Phytohabitans rumicis: one gene and its partner. The protein of the gene in region 1 interacts with the protein of each later gene in a pairwise test. Links are inferred from orthologs where the notes say so. Each region holds a gene or a part of one and is shown in the gene's direction. Other genes may lie near its edges.

The links.
Region 2: the proteins of nth (region 1) and aceE interact in binary tests that used the Escherichia coli proteins (3 or more experiments, as listed by UniProt). The link is inferred for Phytohabitans rumicis from one-to-one orthologs.

What each region holds. Positions count from the first base shown.
Region 1 is NZ_BLPG01000001.1:4,689,004-4,696,371, forward strand. The notes cover bases 4,008-6,808. They hold nth (endonuclease III), read left to right. Parts: upstream 4,008-4,920; coding sequence 4,921-5,697; downstream 5,698-6,808. Other genes in these bases: Prum_RS21125 (CapA family protein), read left to right, coding at 4,008-4,890; Prum_RS21135 (TlpA family protein disulfide reductase), read left to right, coding at 5,712-6,293; Prum_RS21140 (NUDIX hydrolase), read left to right, coding at 6,290-6,808. In the rest of the region: Prum_RS21105 (TIGR03084 family metal-binding protein), read right to left, coding at 737-1,525; Prum_RS21110 (TetR/AcrR family transcriptional regulator), read right to left, coding at 1,529-2,140; Prum_RS21115 (Crp/Fnr family transcriptional regulator), read right to left, coding at 2,219-2,896; Prum_RS21120 (adenosylcobinamide amidohydrolase), read left to right, coding at 3,014-3,691; more of Prum_RS21125, read left to right, coding at 3,787-4,007; more of Prum_RS21140, read left to right, coding at 6,809-6,967; Prum_RS21145 (MarP family serine protease), read left to right, coding at 7,024-7,368. UniProt on the Escherichia coli protein: DNA repair enzyme that has both DNA N-glycosylase activity and AP-lyase activity. The DNA N-glycosylase activity releases various damaged pyrimidines from DNA by cleaving the N-glycosidic bond, leaving an AP (apurinic/apyrimidinic) site.
Region 2 is NZ_BLPG01000001.1:6,179,812-6,187,707, reverse strand. Bases 1,588-4,916 are described here. They hold aceE (pyruvate dehydrogenase (acetyl-transferring), homodimeric type), read left to right. Parts: upstream 1,588-1,974; coding sequence 1,975-4,716; downstream 4,717-4,916. Other genes in these bases: Prum_RS28145 (hypothetical protein), read left to right, coding at 4,780-4,916; Prum_RS28155 (YjbQ family protein), read left to right, coding at 1,588-1,850. In the rest of the region: Prum_RS28160 (DUF4139 domain-containing protein), read right to left, coding at 1-1,423; more of Prum_RS28155, read left to right, coding at 1,446-1,587; more of Prum_RS28145, read left to right, coding at 4,917-5,241; Prum_RS28140 (family 1 glycosylhydrolase), read left to right, coding at 5,674-6,576; Prum_RS28135 (MFS transporter), read left to right, coding at 6,573-7,838; gltX (glutamate--tRNA ligase), read left to right, coding at 7,835-7,896. UniProt on the Escherichia coli protein: Component of the pyruvate dehydrogenase (PDH) complex, that catalyzes the overall conversion of pyruvate to acetyl-CoA and CO(2).

The sequences.
Region 1 (7,368 bases):
CGCCGGCGCGCCCACCTCGTACACGAGTTGGGCGGTGACCGTGTCGACCGTGACCGCGCCGCCCGTGCCGGGGTGCTTGGTGATCACGCTGGAGCCGTCGGCGTGCACCTCCGCGACGGGGAAGCCCGGCCGCCGCCCGCCGTCCGGCAGCTCGGTGAAGAAGCTGAAGTTGCCGCCGGTGGCCTGGGCGCCGCACTCCAGGATGTGGCCGGCGACGGTGGCCCCGGCCAGCGCGTCGAGGTCGGCCCGGTCCCAGCCAAAGTGCGCGATCGCCGGCCCCACCACCAAGGACGCGTCGGTGACCCGGCCGGTGACCACGACGTCGGCGCCGGCCGTAAGGCAGGACGCGATCCCGAACGCGCCGAGGTAGGCGTTGGCGACCAGGGCACCGGGGTGGTCCACGGCGTCGCCGGTGACGTACCCGATCCTGGTGCGGAGGCCGAGCCGGTCGGCGAGCGCGGTGAGCGCGGCGGCCAGGCCCGCCGGGTTGAGGCCGCCCGCGTTGGTCACGATGCGTACGCCGCGGTCGGCCGCCGTGCCGAGGCAGTCCTCCATCTGGCGCAGGAACGTGCGCGCGTACCCCAGCGAGGGTCCTTGAGGCGGTCGCGACCGAGGATCAGCATGGTCAGCTCGGCCAGGTAGTCGCCGGTGAGCACGTCGAGCTGACCGCCGTCGAGCATCTCCCGCCAGGCCGAGAAGCGGTCGCCGTAAAAGCCGGACGCGTTGCCGATCCGGATCATGGCCGCGCACCGGAGGGCTGGCGGCCGATGCCGGGCGGCCCGGCGAACGCCTGCGCGACGTCGAGCCACTCGTCGGCGACCGGGCCGGTGGCGACGAGGGCCAGGTCGGCGCGGTGCCGGCGCTGCGTGACGAGCAGGCAGAAGTCCAACGCCGGGCCGGTGACCCGGTCGGTGGCGTCGCTCGGACCGTACTCCCAGATGCCGGACGGGCTGATCAGCTCGACCCGGACCGGCGCCGCCGGCGCCGCGCGGCCGTGGGTCAGGAAGCTGTGCGTGAGGGTACGGACGCCGAGGTACGCGATGTGCCGCAGGCGCTCGGTCGGGGTGCGCCGGTGCCCGAGGGTGTCCGCGACGTCCTGGCCGTGCGCCCAGGTCTCCATGATCCGGCCGGTGGCCATCGAGACGGGCGACATGGCGGTGCCGTACCAGGGCAGCTTGGCCCCTGGCGGCGCGGCGGCCAGCGCCTCGGCGAGCGCCGCGCGCCCGGCCCGCCAGCGGGCGAGCAGCTCGGCGGGCGGCGCCAGGAACTCTTCGGTGCCCCGGTCGACGAAGTGCTCGGGGTCAACCGCGGACCCGGCCAGCGAGGCGAAGAACGCGTCCGGGTCGGTGGCGGAGAGCGTCGCGACGTGGTCGGTCCAGGCCAGGTGCGCGATCTGGTGCCCGATGGTCCAGCCGTCGGCGGGCGTCAGCCGGGCCCAGTGCGCATCCGGCAGCGGGCCGACCCGGGCGTCCAGGTCCGCCGACTCGTCGGCGAGATCGGCGAGCAGTACGGCGAGATCGACCATCGATTACCTCCCGCTGGCGAGGACGGTGGCGAGCTGCCGCTTCCACGCGGCGAGCAGGGCGGTGCGGCGGTGCGAGTCGTCCGAGAGCAGGTTGGCGACGCCGAGCCCGCGGAGCAGATCGAGGGTGGCCTGCACGGCCTCCCGTACGCCCGGGGTGCGCTCGTCCGCACCCAGCAGGTCGACGGTCAGCCGGTGCATCTCCCGGCCGACCTTGGCCTCCAACGGCACCAGCGCGGCGCGCAGCTCCGCGTCGGTGCGGGCGGCCACCCACAACTCCAGGGCCGCGACGAAGAGCGGCCCGGTGAACGCGGCGGCGAGCATGTCGATCAGCCGGTCGAGCCGCTGGGTGCCCGCCGGGAGCAGGGCCGCCTCGGTGCGGATCTCCTCCGCGCGGCGCTCGGCGAGGTGCCCGACGGCCGCCATGACCAGAGACGCCTTGGTCGGGTAGTGGTGTAGCTGGGCGCCGCGCGAGACACCGGCCCGAGCGGCGACGACCGTGGTGGTCGTGCCCGACCAGCCGCGCTCGACCAGGCACTCCACGGTCGCCTCCAGAAGGCGGGCCTGGGTGGCGCGACTGCGCTGCTGTTGTGGCGTCCGTACCGGCACGGTTGCCAGCCTCCCGCGTGAAAAACAAACAGTCAAGCCTGCTTGTTTTTGATCAGAGCGAACGGCTCGGGCAACCGAGCCGGGTGCTCAGACGCGGGCGCGGCGGGCCAGCCGCTCCGGGTCGAGGATGATGACGCTCTTGCCGTCCAGCCGGAGCCAGCCGCGGGACGCGAAGTCGGCCAGCGCCTTGTTGACCGTCTCGCGGGACGCGCCGACGAGCTGGGCCAGCTCCTCCTGGGTGAGGTCGTGGGTCACCCGCAGCACGCCGCCGTCGCGGGTGCCGAACCGGCCGGCCATCTGGAGCAGGTTCTTCGCTACCCGGCCGGGCACGTCCGTGAAGATCAGGTCGGCGAGCGCGTCGTTGGTGCGGCGGAGCCGGCGGGCCAGCACGCGTAGGAGCTGCTCGGCGATCTCCGGACGGTTGTTGAGCCACGGCCGCAGGGCCTGCTTGCGCAGCCGGGCCAGGCGGGTGTCGGTGACCGCGGTCGCCGTGGCGGTGCGTGGACCCGGGTCGAAGAGGGACAGCTCGCCGAGCATGTCGGACGGCCCCATGACGGAGATGAGGTTTTGCCGGCCGTCGGCGGCGCGCCGACCCAACTTGATCTTGCCGGACAGCACGATGTAGAGGCTGTCGCCGGGCTCGCCCTCGTTGAACACGACCTCGCCCTTGCGGGTCTCGATCGTCTCCATCTCCTTGGCGAGCGCTTCCGCCGCCTCGGGGTCGACGCCCTGGAAGATCCCGCTGCGGGCCAGTACCTCGTCCATCGCGCCCCACCTCCGCCTGCGTCGTTTCGACGCGCGGAGTAAGTCTAGGCGTACCGGGGGGAGAATCGGGCGTCCACCCCCGGAAACTTGATCTGCGCGAGCCGTAGGCTTCGGTGGATGCCCGTCGAGCCGATCTTGACTATGCGCCGCGAGGACGGATACGACATTCCGCTGCTCGTGTGGCGGCTCGACGAGCCGTTGCTGGCGATCTCGTCGGCCCCGCTGGGCGGCGGGATCGGCGTACGAGGGTGGGTGGTCAACGCGACCGTGCCCATGTCGTACCGCCGGGACGATCCGGACGTGCACCTCACCGAGCTGGCCGAGTGTCTCGGGCTGACCGGCCCCGGCATCGGACTGCTCACCGGCGTCGACGTCGCCGAGGTGGTGTCGGCCGGCGACGGCGGCGTACGGGTCTGGGCCACCGTCGGGCTCGGCGACCCGATCTGGGCGGCGGCCCCGCCGTCGGACGCCCCGCCGGCCGCCGGCACGGTCAACATCGTCGTGCGCGTGCCGGTCCGCCTGTCCGACGCCGCGCTGGTCAACGCCGTCGCCACGGCCACCGAGGCGAAGGCGCAGGCCTTGTGGGACCTCGGCCTCCCCGCCACGGGTACGGCCACCGACGCCGTCTCGATCCTCTGCGCGCACGACGGGCCGCCCGCCGCGTACGGTGGCCCGCGCTCGGAGTGGGGCGCGCGGGTCGCCCGCGCCGTCCACGCCGCCGTACGGGCCGGCGGCGGCACCGGCAAAGGGTCCGGAATGCCCTGGTCAGAGCGCGGTCCCGGGCGGCGTGCGTAGCGGCCGGCAGGTATTGTCCCTGGGCGATGAGTCCCAGTCAGCGAGCCTACGGCGCCGGTCGATGGATCGGCGTCGCGTGCGCCGCGCTGGCGGTGATGGCGGGCGTCGCGGTGGGCGCCGTCGCCATCCTCGGCGAGGAGCACCGGTCGGCCGCGCCGGTGTGGCGGGACAGCGCGGTAGAGGACACGGCCGAGCCCACCGCCGCGCCGCCATCCGGCAAGGCGGCCGGCCGGAGCATCTCGCTGTCCGCCACCGGCGACATCATCATGGGCAACGCGCCCGGCAAGCTTCCGCCGAACAGCGGCGAGGGCTTCTTCGATTCGGTACGCGCCGCGCTGGCCGCCGACCTCGTCATGGGCAACCTGGAGGAGCCGCTCACCGACGACACCGGCGCCGGCAAGTGTGGGCCCAAGTCCACCAACTGCTACCAGTACCGGGTGCCCCCGTCGTACGCCGGGCACCTGCGGGACGCCGGCTTCGAGGTGCTCAACATGGCCAACAATCACGGGCACGACTACGGCGCGGCCGGGTTCCGCAACACCCAGCAGGCGCTGACCGAGCACGGGCTGAAGCACACCGGCGCGCCCGACGAGATCACGGTGGTGGACGTCGAGGGCGTACGGGTGGCGGTGGCGGGCTTCTCGTCGTACTCGTGGTCCAACAGCCTGGTCGACATCGTCGCGGCGGCCGAGGTGGTGGAAAAGGCGGCGGGCCTGGCCGACCTGGTGGTCGTGCAGGTGCACATGGGCGCGGAGGGCGCCGACAAGCGCCACGTCAAGCCGGGCACCGAGCGGTACCTGGGGGAGAACAGGGGCGACCCGGTCAAGTTCTCCCACGCCATGATCGACGCGGGCGCCGACCTCATCGTGGGCCACGGGCCGCACGTGCTCCGGGCGATGGAGTTCTACCAGGGCCGGCTTATCGCGTACAGCCTGGGCAACTTCGCCGGCGGCGCCGGGACGCTCCGCAAGGACGGGCCGCTCGGGCTGGGCGGGGTGCTCAAGGTCTCGCTGACCGCGGACGGCACCTGGGCGGGCGGCCAGCTCACCTCCACCTACCTGAACGCGGGCGGCCTGCCGGCCCTGGACGACGAGCACCGCGGCGCCGAGGCGGTACGGGAGCTGAGCGAGTCGGACTTCCCCACGACGGGCGCCACCCTGGAGCGCACCGGCAAGATCAGCGTCTCCTCTGCCGGCTGAGTGTCACAGCCTGGGCGTACTCTTTCGCGCGTGGCCCGTGCATCCAGTGACCTGTCCCGCAAGCGCCGGGCGCGCAAGATGGCGCGCGTGCTGGAGGAGACCCACCCCGACGCGCACTGCGAGCTCAACCACGAGACCCCGCTCCAGCTCGCGGTGGCGACGATCCTGTCCGCACAGACCACCGACGTGCGGGTCAACGAGGTCACGCCCAAGCTGTTCGCCCGCTACCCGACCGCGGCCGACTACGCCGGCGCCGACCGGGCCGAGCTCGAAGGGCTACTCAAGCCGACCGGCTTCTTTCGCAACAAGACCAACTCGGTGATGCGGCTCGGCCAGGTGCTGGTCGAGCAGTACGACGGCGAGGTGCCGCGCACGCTCGACGAGCTGGTCAGGCTCCCCGGCATCGGTCGCAAGACCGCCAACGTGATCCTGGGCAACGCGTTCGGCGTGCCGGGCATCACCGTCGACACCCACTTCCAGCGGCTCGTGCGGCGGTGGGAGTGGACGGAGCAGACCGACCCGGTGAAGATCGAGCACGCCATCGGCGCGCTCATCGAAAAGCGAGAGTGGACGATGCTCTCGCACCGCGTGATCTTCCACGGCCGCCGGGTCTGCCACGCCCGCAAGCCGGCCTGTGGGGCGTGCACGCTGACCAAGATGTGCCCGTCGTACGGGACCGGTCCGACCGAGGCGGCCGCCGCGGCCAAGCTGCTCAAGGGTCCCCGCGCCCGCGAGCTGGCGGTGGCCGCCGGCGTCGATCCCGAGCTGGTGCCGGCCGGGGCGATGGCGGCGCCGGACGTGCCGTGAAAGCCGGACGTGCCGTGAAAACAGCGTCCTTACTGGCGTTGCTGTTGGTCGCTGGATGTAGCGGCGGTGGCGGCGAGCCGGCGCAGCCCGAGGCGGCGCCGCCGTTCGCGGACTGTGCCGCGGTGACCACGCCGCCCGCCGGCTCCGGCGCCGCGGCCGCGACGGCTGGTGACGCCCAGCCGCTGCCGGACGTCGCGCTGCCGTGCTTCACCGGGGGCGAGACGGTCTCGGTGCGGGCGATCCGCGGTCCGGCCATCGTCAACCTGTGGGGCTCCTGGTGCCCGCCGTGCCGGGATGAGCTGCCGGCCTTCCAGCGCTTCGCCGACCGGGCCGCCGGCAAGGTGACCGTCATCGGCGTCGACACCCGCGACGACCGGTCGGCCGCCACCTCGCTCGCCACGGACGCCGGCCTGACGTACCCCAATCTGTACGACCCGTCCGAGCAGCTGCGGATCAAACTGCGGGTGACCGCGCTGCCGGCGACGCTCTTCGTCGACCGGGAGGGGCGGGTCCGGCACCTCTACAACTCGACCGCGCTCGACGACGCCACGCTCGCGACCCTCGCCGCCCGCCACCTGGGAGTGACGCTGCCGTGACCCGAGCAAACGGGGTGCCGGAGTGGCTGCGACCCCTGCTGGACCGGTTGGGTACGGCGCGGGTCGAAGACTTCACCCGCCTGCCCACCCCACCCGAGGGCGGCCGGGCGAGCGCCGTACTCGTGCTGCTGGGAGAGCAGCACGGCGAGCCTGACGTGTTGATGCTGCAGCGGGCCGAAACCCTCCGGACGCACGCCGGCCAGCCCGCCTTTCCGGGGGGCGCGAGCGACCCCGGCGACGCCGACGCGGCGGCGACCGCGCTGCGGGAGGCGGAGGAGGAGGTCGGCCTCGCGCCGGCCAGCGTGACCGTCCTCGCTCAGCTGCCGCAGCTGTGGATTCCGGTCAGTGACTTCGTGGTGACGCCGGTGCTGGCATGGTGGCATGCGCCACACGAAGTGCATCCGCGGGCTCCGGAAGAGGTCGCCCGGGTCGCCCGGCTGCCGGTCGCCGAGCTGGTCGATCCGGCCAACCGCCTGCAGGTACGGCATCCGAGCGGCTGGGTCGGTCCGGCGTTTCAGGTGCGCGGGATGCTCGTCTGGGGGTTCACCGCGGGGGTGCTCTCCGCGCTGCTCGAGATGGCGGGCTGGGCCCGGCCGTGGCCCCGGGATCGGATCGCTGAGCTGCCCGTCAGCACTCCGCAGCCGGCTCCGGCAGCGGGCACCGACGTCGGCTGACGGGCTCGGACAGCGCGTCGGCTTCAGTGGTGGCCGGACCCCCGTACCCTTGACGCGTGTCCGCCATCGATGTCGCTCTTGTGCTCCTCATGCTGTTGTTCGCTATCAGCGGATACCGACAGGGATTCGTTATTGGGGCACTGTCCTTCGCCGGCTTCTTCGGCGGCGCGCTGATCGGTCTGCAACTGGGACCGCTGGTCGCCCAGCGGTTCGCGGACGACGCCATCCGGGTCGTCGTCTCGCTCATCGCCATCTTCGGTCTCGCCGTCCTCGGGCAGGCGCTGGCGGGCTGGCTGGGCACCCACCTGCGGCACGCCATCACCAGCCCAACCGGGCGGAAGGTGGACGACGCGGGCGGGGCACTGGTCTCGGTGCTCGCCGTGCTCGTGGTGGCCTGGCTG
Region 2 (7,896 bases), 1.5 Mb from region 1 along the record:
GCACGCCCATCTCGGTGCGGTCGACGGGTGCCGGGTCCACTTTGAACGCCCGCACCGTGATGCCCTCGTCCCGGGAGACCGGGATCTGGTCCAGCACGGTCACCCGGGCCGGGCGGGGCGTGTGGTTGGCGACCGTGGTCCGGTACTCCACCTCGCGGCGCCGGGTCGAGCCGAGGGCCGCCTTCGTCGCCGTACGCCGGGTCAGCTTGCGCTCGACCCGGATCCGGTCGTCGATGCCGAGCGCCAGCTCGACCTCCTCGCCGGGCGCCCACGTCTCCAGGTGGGTGCTGCCCACGAAGTCGGCGTCGTGAAAGACCGAGGCCCGGCCGGGCAGCAGGGTGTGCGCCGAGCCGTTCACCGCGGTGGCGCGCAGGTGGGCGTCGCTCGCGTGGGCCGGCGCGGTGACGTAGTCCAGTCCGGCGGTCAGGTCGAGGACGGCGACGGTGGACCGGTGGGCGGTGCCGTCGGCGGGCACGGCCACCGGGTGCTCCGGCCGGTACGTCGCGGCGGCGATCCCCTGCTCGACGGCGCTCACGCCCTCCTCGACATATTCAAGAGAGGCGTCCAGGCTGCGGGACGCGGCCACCGCTCGGGCGACCGGCAGCGGGCGGATCCGGTCCAGGTACCACGGCTCCAGCTCCGGCACGGTCGTGGTGGTCGACGGGCGGGCGGTGGACAGCAGCAGCTCGCACTCCGGCCAGTCCTCGCCGGTCCGCTGGGTCACCAGGCCGAACCAGGTGACCGTCAGTCGCTCCTCCGCCAGCCGTACATCGTATGTGGACTCCCAGCCGGCACCGTCCACGACGTACGAGAGCTCCAGCTCGACCGCCTCGGCGGCGGAGACCGAAAGGCTCACCGCGGCGACGACCTGGTCGGGGGCGCGCTTGCCGGTGAGCTGCGCCAGCCGGCGCTCGATCGCCGCCTTGCGGTCGCCGGCCTCGCCGGCGCGCAGCGCGAGGTCGCGCTGCCGTGCCTTGCTCGCGGTGAGCTGTTCGACGATCGAGTCCGCGAACGCCGTCACCGCCGCCGGGTCGGTCTCGCCGGCGGCCAGCGAGCGGGCGTACGTGCCGCCGGCGCGCTGCGCGAGCGTGGCGAGGAACTCGGCCCGCTGCTGCTCGACCACGGTCGCGTCGGCGAGCCCGGCCAGCTCGGTGGCGAGCGCCCGGCGCTGCTCCTCCAGCTCGGCCACGGTCTGGTCGGTGGGGCGAGGCTGGTGGCGGGTGAGCACATCGACACCCAGCACGGTGGCCGGCCCGTGGCCGCCGACGCGCACCGAGTCACGGTGCAGCCCGAGCGGGAGTGGTCCGATGTGGACCACGCTGGTGCCGCCGGGCAGGGGGAGCTTGCCGCGCCTGGTCACCCGGGCACGGTCCGGGTAGACGGTGACCGCCACGATGGGGGCGTCGAGCACCACGGGATCCACGATGTCAAACATACTGGCGCGCATGCGCACTGAGGTGATCACAGTGAGGACCGGCGGACGTCCAATCGTTAAGGACATCACCGCCGAGGCGTCGGCGTTTGTGAGCGGCGAAGGGGACGGGCTGCTGCACGTGTTCGTGCCGCACGCGACGGCGGGCGTGGCGATCATCGAGACCGGCGCCGGCTCCGACGACGACCTGCTGACCGCCCTGGACGAGCTGCTGCCGACCGACGACCGGTGGCGGCACCGGCACGGCACCAAGGGGCACGGCCGCGATCATGTGCTGCCGGCGTTCGTGCCGCCGTACGCCTCGCTGCCGGTGATCGGCGGCCGGATCGCCCTGGGTACATGGCAGTCGATCTGCCTCGTCGACACCAACGGCGATAACCCGACCCGGCAGGTGCGGTTCTCTTTCCTTGCGGGCTAACGCAATGTTACCGGCTGGTATGTGTGTCGAGCGTCGCGTCGCGGTCCACCAGGCGTGACGAGGCCCGTCACACAAGGCAGGATGGAGGACGAGACCTATCCCACACTCAATAGAGGGAGCGCTGGTGGCTACCGAACGCAAGCGCCCGGTAATCAGCGATGGCCTACCGAGCCAGCTTCTCGACATCGACCCCGAAGAGACCCGGGAGTGGATCGAGTCGCTCGACGCGGTCATCGACGAGCGCGGCGCCAAACGCGCCCGCTACGTCATGCTGAGCCTGCTGGAACGCGCCCGCGAGCGCCAGGTCGGGGTGCCGCCCCTGACCACCACGGACTACATCAACACCATCCCGCCGGAGCAGGAGCCGTGGTTCCCCGGCGACGAGTTCGTCGAGCGCCGCATCCGGGCGTACATGCGCTGGAACGCCGCGATGCTCGTGCACCGCGCCCAGCGCCCGGAGATCGGCGTGGGTGGCCACATCTCGACGTACGCGAGCGCGGCCTCCCTCTACGAGGTGGGCATGAACCACTTCTTCCGGGGCAAGAGCCACCCCGGCGGCGGTGACCACATCTTCTTCCAGGGTCACGCCTCCCCCGGCATGTACGCCCGGGCGTTTCTGGAGGGGCGGCTGACCGAGGACCGGCTCGACGGGTTCCGGCAGGAGCTGTCGCACGCCGGGCTGGGCGGCGGGCTGCCGAGCTATCCGCACCCGCGCCTGATGCCGGACTTCTGGGAGTTTCCGACGGTCTCGATGGGCCTCGGCCCGCTGAACGCGATCTACCAGGCCCGGTTCAACCGGTACCTGCACCACCGGGGCATCAAGGACACGTCCGACCAGCACGTATGGGCGTTCCTCGGCGACGGCGAGATGGACGAGGTCGAGTCGCTCGGCGCGATCGGCCTGGCCGCCCGCGAAGAGCTGGACAACCTGACCTTCGTGATCAACTGCAACCTCCAGCGGCTGGACGGCCCGGTACGCGGCAACGGCAAGGTCATCCAGGAGCTGGAGGCGTTCTTCCGCGGCGCCGGCTGGAACGTGATCAAGGTGATCTGGGGCCGCGAGTGGGACCCGCTGCTGGCCGCCGACACCGACGGCGCGCTGGTCAACCTCATGAACACCACGCCGGACGGCGACTACCAGACGTACAAGGCGGAGTCCGGCGCGTTCGTCCGGGAGCACTTCTTCGGGCGTGACCCGCGCACCCGCAAGATGGTCGAGCACATGACCGACGAGGAGATCTGGAACCTCAAGCGCGGCGGCCACGACTACCGCAAGCTGTACGGGGCGTACAAGGCGGCCACCGAGCACACCGGCCAGCCGACCGTGATCCTCGCCAAGACCATCAAGGGCTGGACGCTCGGCTCGCACTTCGAGGGCCGCAACGCCACCCACCAGATGAAGAAGCTGACGCTGGACGACCTCAAGTCCTTCCGCGACCGGCTCTATCTGGACATCCCGGACTCGGCGCTCGAAGCCAACCCGTACCTGCCGCCGTACTTCCACCCGGGCGAGAAGTCGGAGGAGATCCAGTACCTGCGCGAGCGGCGCGAGGCGCTCGGCGGCTTCCTGCCGTCGCGGCGTACGACCACGATCCCGCTGCAGATCCCGGGCGCGGAGCGGTTCGCCGACGTCAAGCGCGGCTCGGGCAAGCAGAAGGTGGCCACCACGATGGCCTTCGTCCGCCTGCTCAAGGACCTCATGAAGGACAAGGAGTTCGGCAAGCGGTGGGTGCCGATCATCCCGGATGAGGCGCGCACGTTCGGCATGGATTCGCTCTTCCCGACCCAGAAGATCTACTCGCCGCACGGGCAGCGGTACACGTCCGTCGACCGGGAGCTCTTCCTGTCGTACAAGGAGTCGACCACCGGGCAGATCCTGCACGAGGGCATCAACGAGGCCGGCTCGGTCGCGTCGTTCACCGCCGCCGGCACCGCGTACGCCACGCACGGCGAGCCGATGATCCCGCTGTACATCTTCTACTCGATGTTCGGCTTCCAGCGCACCGGCGACGGGTTCTGGGCGGCGGCCGACCAGATGGCCCGCGGCTTCGTGCTCGGTGCCACGGCGGGGCGCACCACGCTCAACGGCGAGGGCCTGCAGCACGAGGACGGCCACTCGCACCTGATCGCGGCCACCAACCCGGCCGTCGTCGCGTACGACCCGGCGTTCGGGTTCGAGACGGCGCACATCGTCGAGGACGGCCTGCACCGCATGTACGGCGAGCGGCCGGAGAACATCTTCTACTACCTGACCGTCTACAACGAGCCGATCCTGCAGCCCGCCGAGCCGGCCGACCTCGACGTCGAGGGTGTGAAGCGCGGCCTCTACAAGTACCGCCCGGCGGCGATCGACGGCCCGCGGGCGCAGATCCTCGCCTCGGGTACCGGCATGCAGTGGGCGCTCAAGGCCCAGGACCTGCTCGCCCAGGACTGGGGCGTCTCGGCCGACGTGTGGTCGGTGACGTCGTGGACCGAGCTGCGCCGCGACGCCGTCCTGGTCGAGGAGCAGAACCTGATGCACCCCGGCACGCCGGCGCAGGTGCCGTACCTGACCGAGAAGCTCAAGAGCGCGCGGGGGCCGTTCGTGGCGGTCAGTGACTGGATGCGGGCGGTGCCGGACCTGATCGCGCGCTGGGTCCCGGGGAGCTACACCTCGCTGGGCACCGACGGGTTCGGCCTGTCCGACACCCGGCACGCGCTGCGCCGGCACTTCCACGTCGACGCCGAGTCGATCGCCGTGGCCACGCTGCGCCAGCTCGCCGTCCGCGGCGAGGTGCCGCCCTCGGTGCCCGCCGAGGCGGCCAAGAAGTACGCCATCGACGACGTGGGGGCGGCTCCCGTCGGGGAAACGGGCGGAGATTCCTGACCCTTCTCATGATCGGGGCGCCTCTCACCTGAGGGGCGCCCTTTTCATGGCAGGGTGACGAGCGTGGAGTGGGTGACCTTCGACCGGCGCGACCCCACCGTCGTGGTCGAGCTCATCCGGTCGGTCGCCGTTTCCGGCGATCCCGGGGAGTACGGCGACGGTGTCGAGGTCGTGATCGAGGCGCCCGGGCCGTCGTTTCTGCGGGACATCTTCGGCGCCGAGCCGGCGAGCGCCCACATCGCGGTGACCAAACCGGGCGGCGAGGTCGGCTACCCGTTCCATGTGCGCCTGGTCAGCGACCAGGGCGGCGACGCCGGCCGCCAAGCCCCCGCACGACGTGGCTGGGCGATCAGCAACTCGGCTGGCCTGGCGTTCCTGATGCAGAAGGGCGCGCCCGGCGCCGGGTACGACTGGGCCGACCTCCTGGACGGCGCGATCGCGGCGCTGACCGCGCTGCGTACCGACGCCGCCGACCCGGGCTGGCGCGCGGGTGTCGACCGGGCGGTCTTCCGGGCGTACTGGTAACAAGGGCTTCCCGGAGGTCCGCTCGCGGACTAGAGTGCGAGGAACTTTCACGTTCTTGGAGGAGTAGATGGGCTTCACCTGGGGCGTTTCGACCTCGGCGTACCAGATCGAGGGTGGAGTCGCCGAGGGCGGTCGCGGACTGTCCATCTGGGACACGTTCACGCACAAGAACGGGCTCCCGACCGGCGACATCGCCTGCGACCACTACCACCGGTACCCCGAGGACGTCGCGCTGCTGGCCGACCTGGGCGTGTCCGCGTACCGCTTCTCGGTCGCGTGGCCGCGCATCCAGCCGGACGGCAGCGGCCCCGCCAACAAGGACGGGATCGCCTTCTACGACCGCCTCGTCGACGCGCTGCTGGAAAAGGGCATCGACCCGGTGCTCACGCTCTTCCACTGGGATCTCCCGCAGGCCCTCGAAGACAGCGGCGGGTGGCTGAACCGCGACACCGCGTACCGCTTCGCCGAATACTCCGGCCTCGTCGCGGACGCGCTCGCCGACCGGGTCCGGCTCTGGATCACACTCAACGAGCCGTTCATCCACATGACCCTCGGGTACGCCACCGGCGAGCACGCCCCGGCCAGGCGCTCCTGTTCGGCGCGCTGCCGGCCGCCCACCACCAGCTGCTGGGCCACGGCCTGGCGGTCGCCGAGCTGCGCGCCCGGGGCGCCGCCGCGGTGGCGATCACCAACAACTACTCGCCCGCCTGGCCGCAGGGGGACACCGAGGCCGACCAGATCGCCGCGGCGACGTACCACGCGCTGCACAACCGGTTCTTCACCGATCCGCTCTTCGGCCGCGACTACCCCGAGATCGGGCTCGACCCCGCCGTGGTGCACGACGGCGACCTCGACATCATCGCCGCGCCGCTCGACGCGCTCGGCGTCAACTACTACAACCCCACCGGGGTACGCGCGCCGGCTGGCGTTGCCCCGCTGCCGTTCGACCTCGTTCCCCTGGACGGCTACCCGAAGACCGACTTCGGCTGGCCGGTCATCCCGGACGGGCTGCGCGAGCTGCTCGGCTGGCTCAAGCAGGAGTACGGCGAGGCCCTCCCGCCGATCCACGTCACCGAGAGCGGCTGCGCGTACGAGGGCGTCGACGACCCGCAGCGGGTGACCTATCTGGACGGTCACATCAAGGCTGTGCGGGCCGCCATCGAGGACGGCGTCGACGTGCGCGGCTACTTCGTCTGGTCGCTGCTGGACAACTTCGAGTGGGCGGAGGGCTACAGCAAGCGGTTCGGGCTGGTCCACGTCGACTTCGAGACGCAGGTACGTACCCCGAAGACCTCGTACGCCTGGTACCGGGACCTGATCAGAGCGTCCCGATGACCGCCGGGATCACCCTGCCGCCGGCGCTCGCCGAGCCGACCACACCCGTACGCCGAAGCTGGGTAGCGCTGATCTTCAGCGCGAACCTCGGCGTGTGGATGGCGTTCTTCACGCCCATCCAGGTGCTCCTGCCCAACCAGGTCGAGCTGATCGACCCGGCCAACAAAGAGACCATGTTCGGCTGGGTGACCGGCCTCGGCGCGTTCGCCGCGGTGATCGCCAACCCCCTCGCCGGCGCCCTCTCCGACCGCACCTGCCTGCGCATCGGCGACCGGGAGTACGGCCGCCGGCACGTCTGGACGCTGTCCAGCGCCATCCTCGGCGCCGTGTCGCTGGCGATCCTCGGCCAGCAGCGCACGATCATCGGCGTCGCGGTGTGCTGGGTGGCCGCGCAGATCTGCTTCAACGCCGCCCTCGCCACGCTGACCGCGGCCATCCCCGACCGGGTGCCGGTGGAGCAGCGCGGGCGGGTCTCCGGCTGGATCGGCATCCCGCAGTCGCTCGGCCTCGTCGTCGGGGCGGTGCTGGTCACCGCCGTGTTCACCGACAACGCGGCCGGCTATCTCGCGGTCGCGGCCGCCGTACTGCTGCTGGCGTTGCCGTTCGCGCTGGTCACGCCCGATGACGCGCTGCCGCGTACGCACCAGCCGCCGCTGCGCTGGCGCGCGTTGATCCGGAGCATGTGGATCAGCCCGCGTGAGCACCCCGACTTCGCCTGGGCCTGGGGCACCCGCTTCCTGGTCCAGGTCGGCAACGCGCTCGGCACGCTGTTCCTGCTCTACTTCCTCAAGGACGGGGTGAAGTACCACGATCCCGATGGCGGGCTGCTCATCCTGATCCTCATCTACACGGCCGGCATGATGGCCACCGCGGTCACCGCCGGCCGCCTGTCCGACCGTTCCGGCCGCCGCAAGATCTTCGTCATCTGGTCCGGCATCATCATGGCGGTGGCCGCGCTGCTGCTCGCCATCTGGCCCTCGTGGGGCATGGCGATCTTCGCCGCGGTGCTGCTCGGCGCCGGGTACGGCGTGTACCTCGCCGTGGACGCCGCACTGATCACGCAGGTGCTGCCGCAGGCCACCGACCGGGCCAAGGACCTGGGCGTCATCAACATCGCGAACTCGGCGCCCCAGGTGCTCGGGCCCGCGATGTCCGCCCCGATCGTGGTCTACCTCGGCGGCTACACCACCCTGTACGCCCTCACCGCCGTGGTCACCCTCCTCGGCAGCGTCTTCGTGGTACGGATACGCTCGGTTCCGTGACCGTACGCGTGCGCTTCGCCCCCTCTCCGACCGGTATGTTCCATGTCGGCGGCGCCCG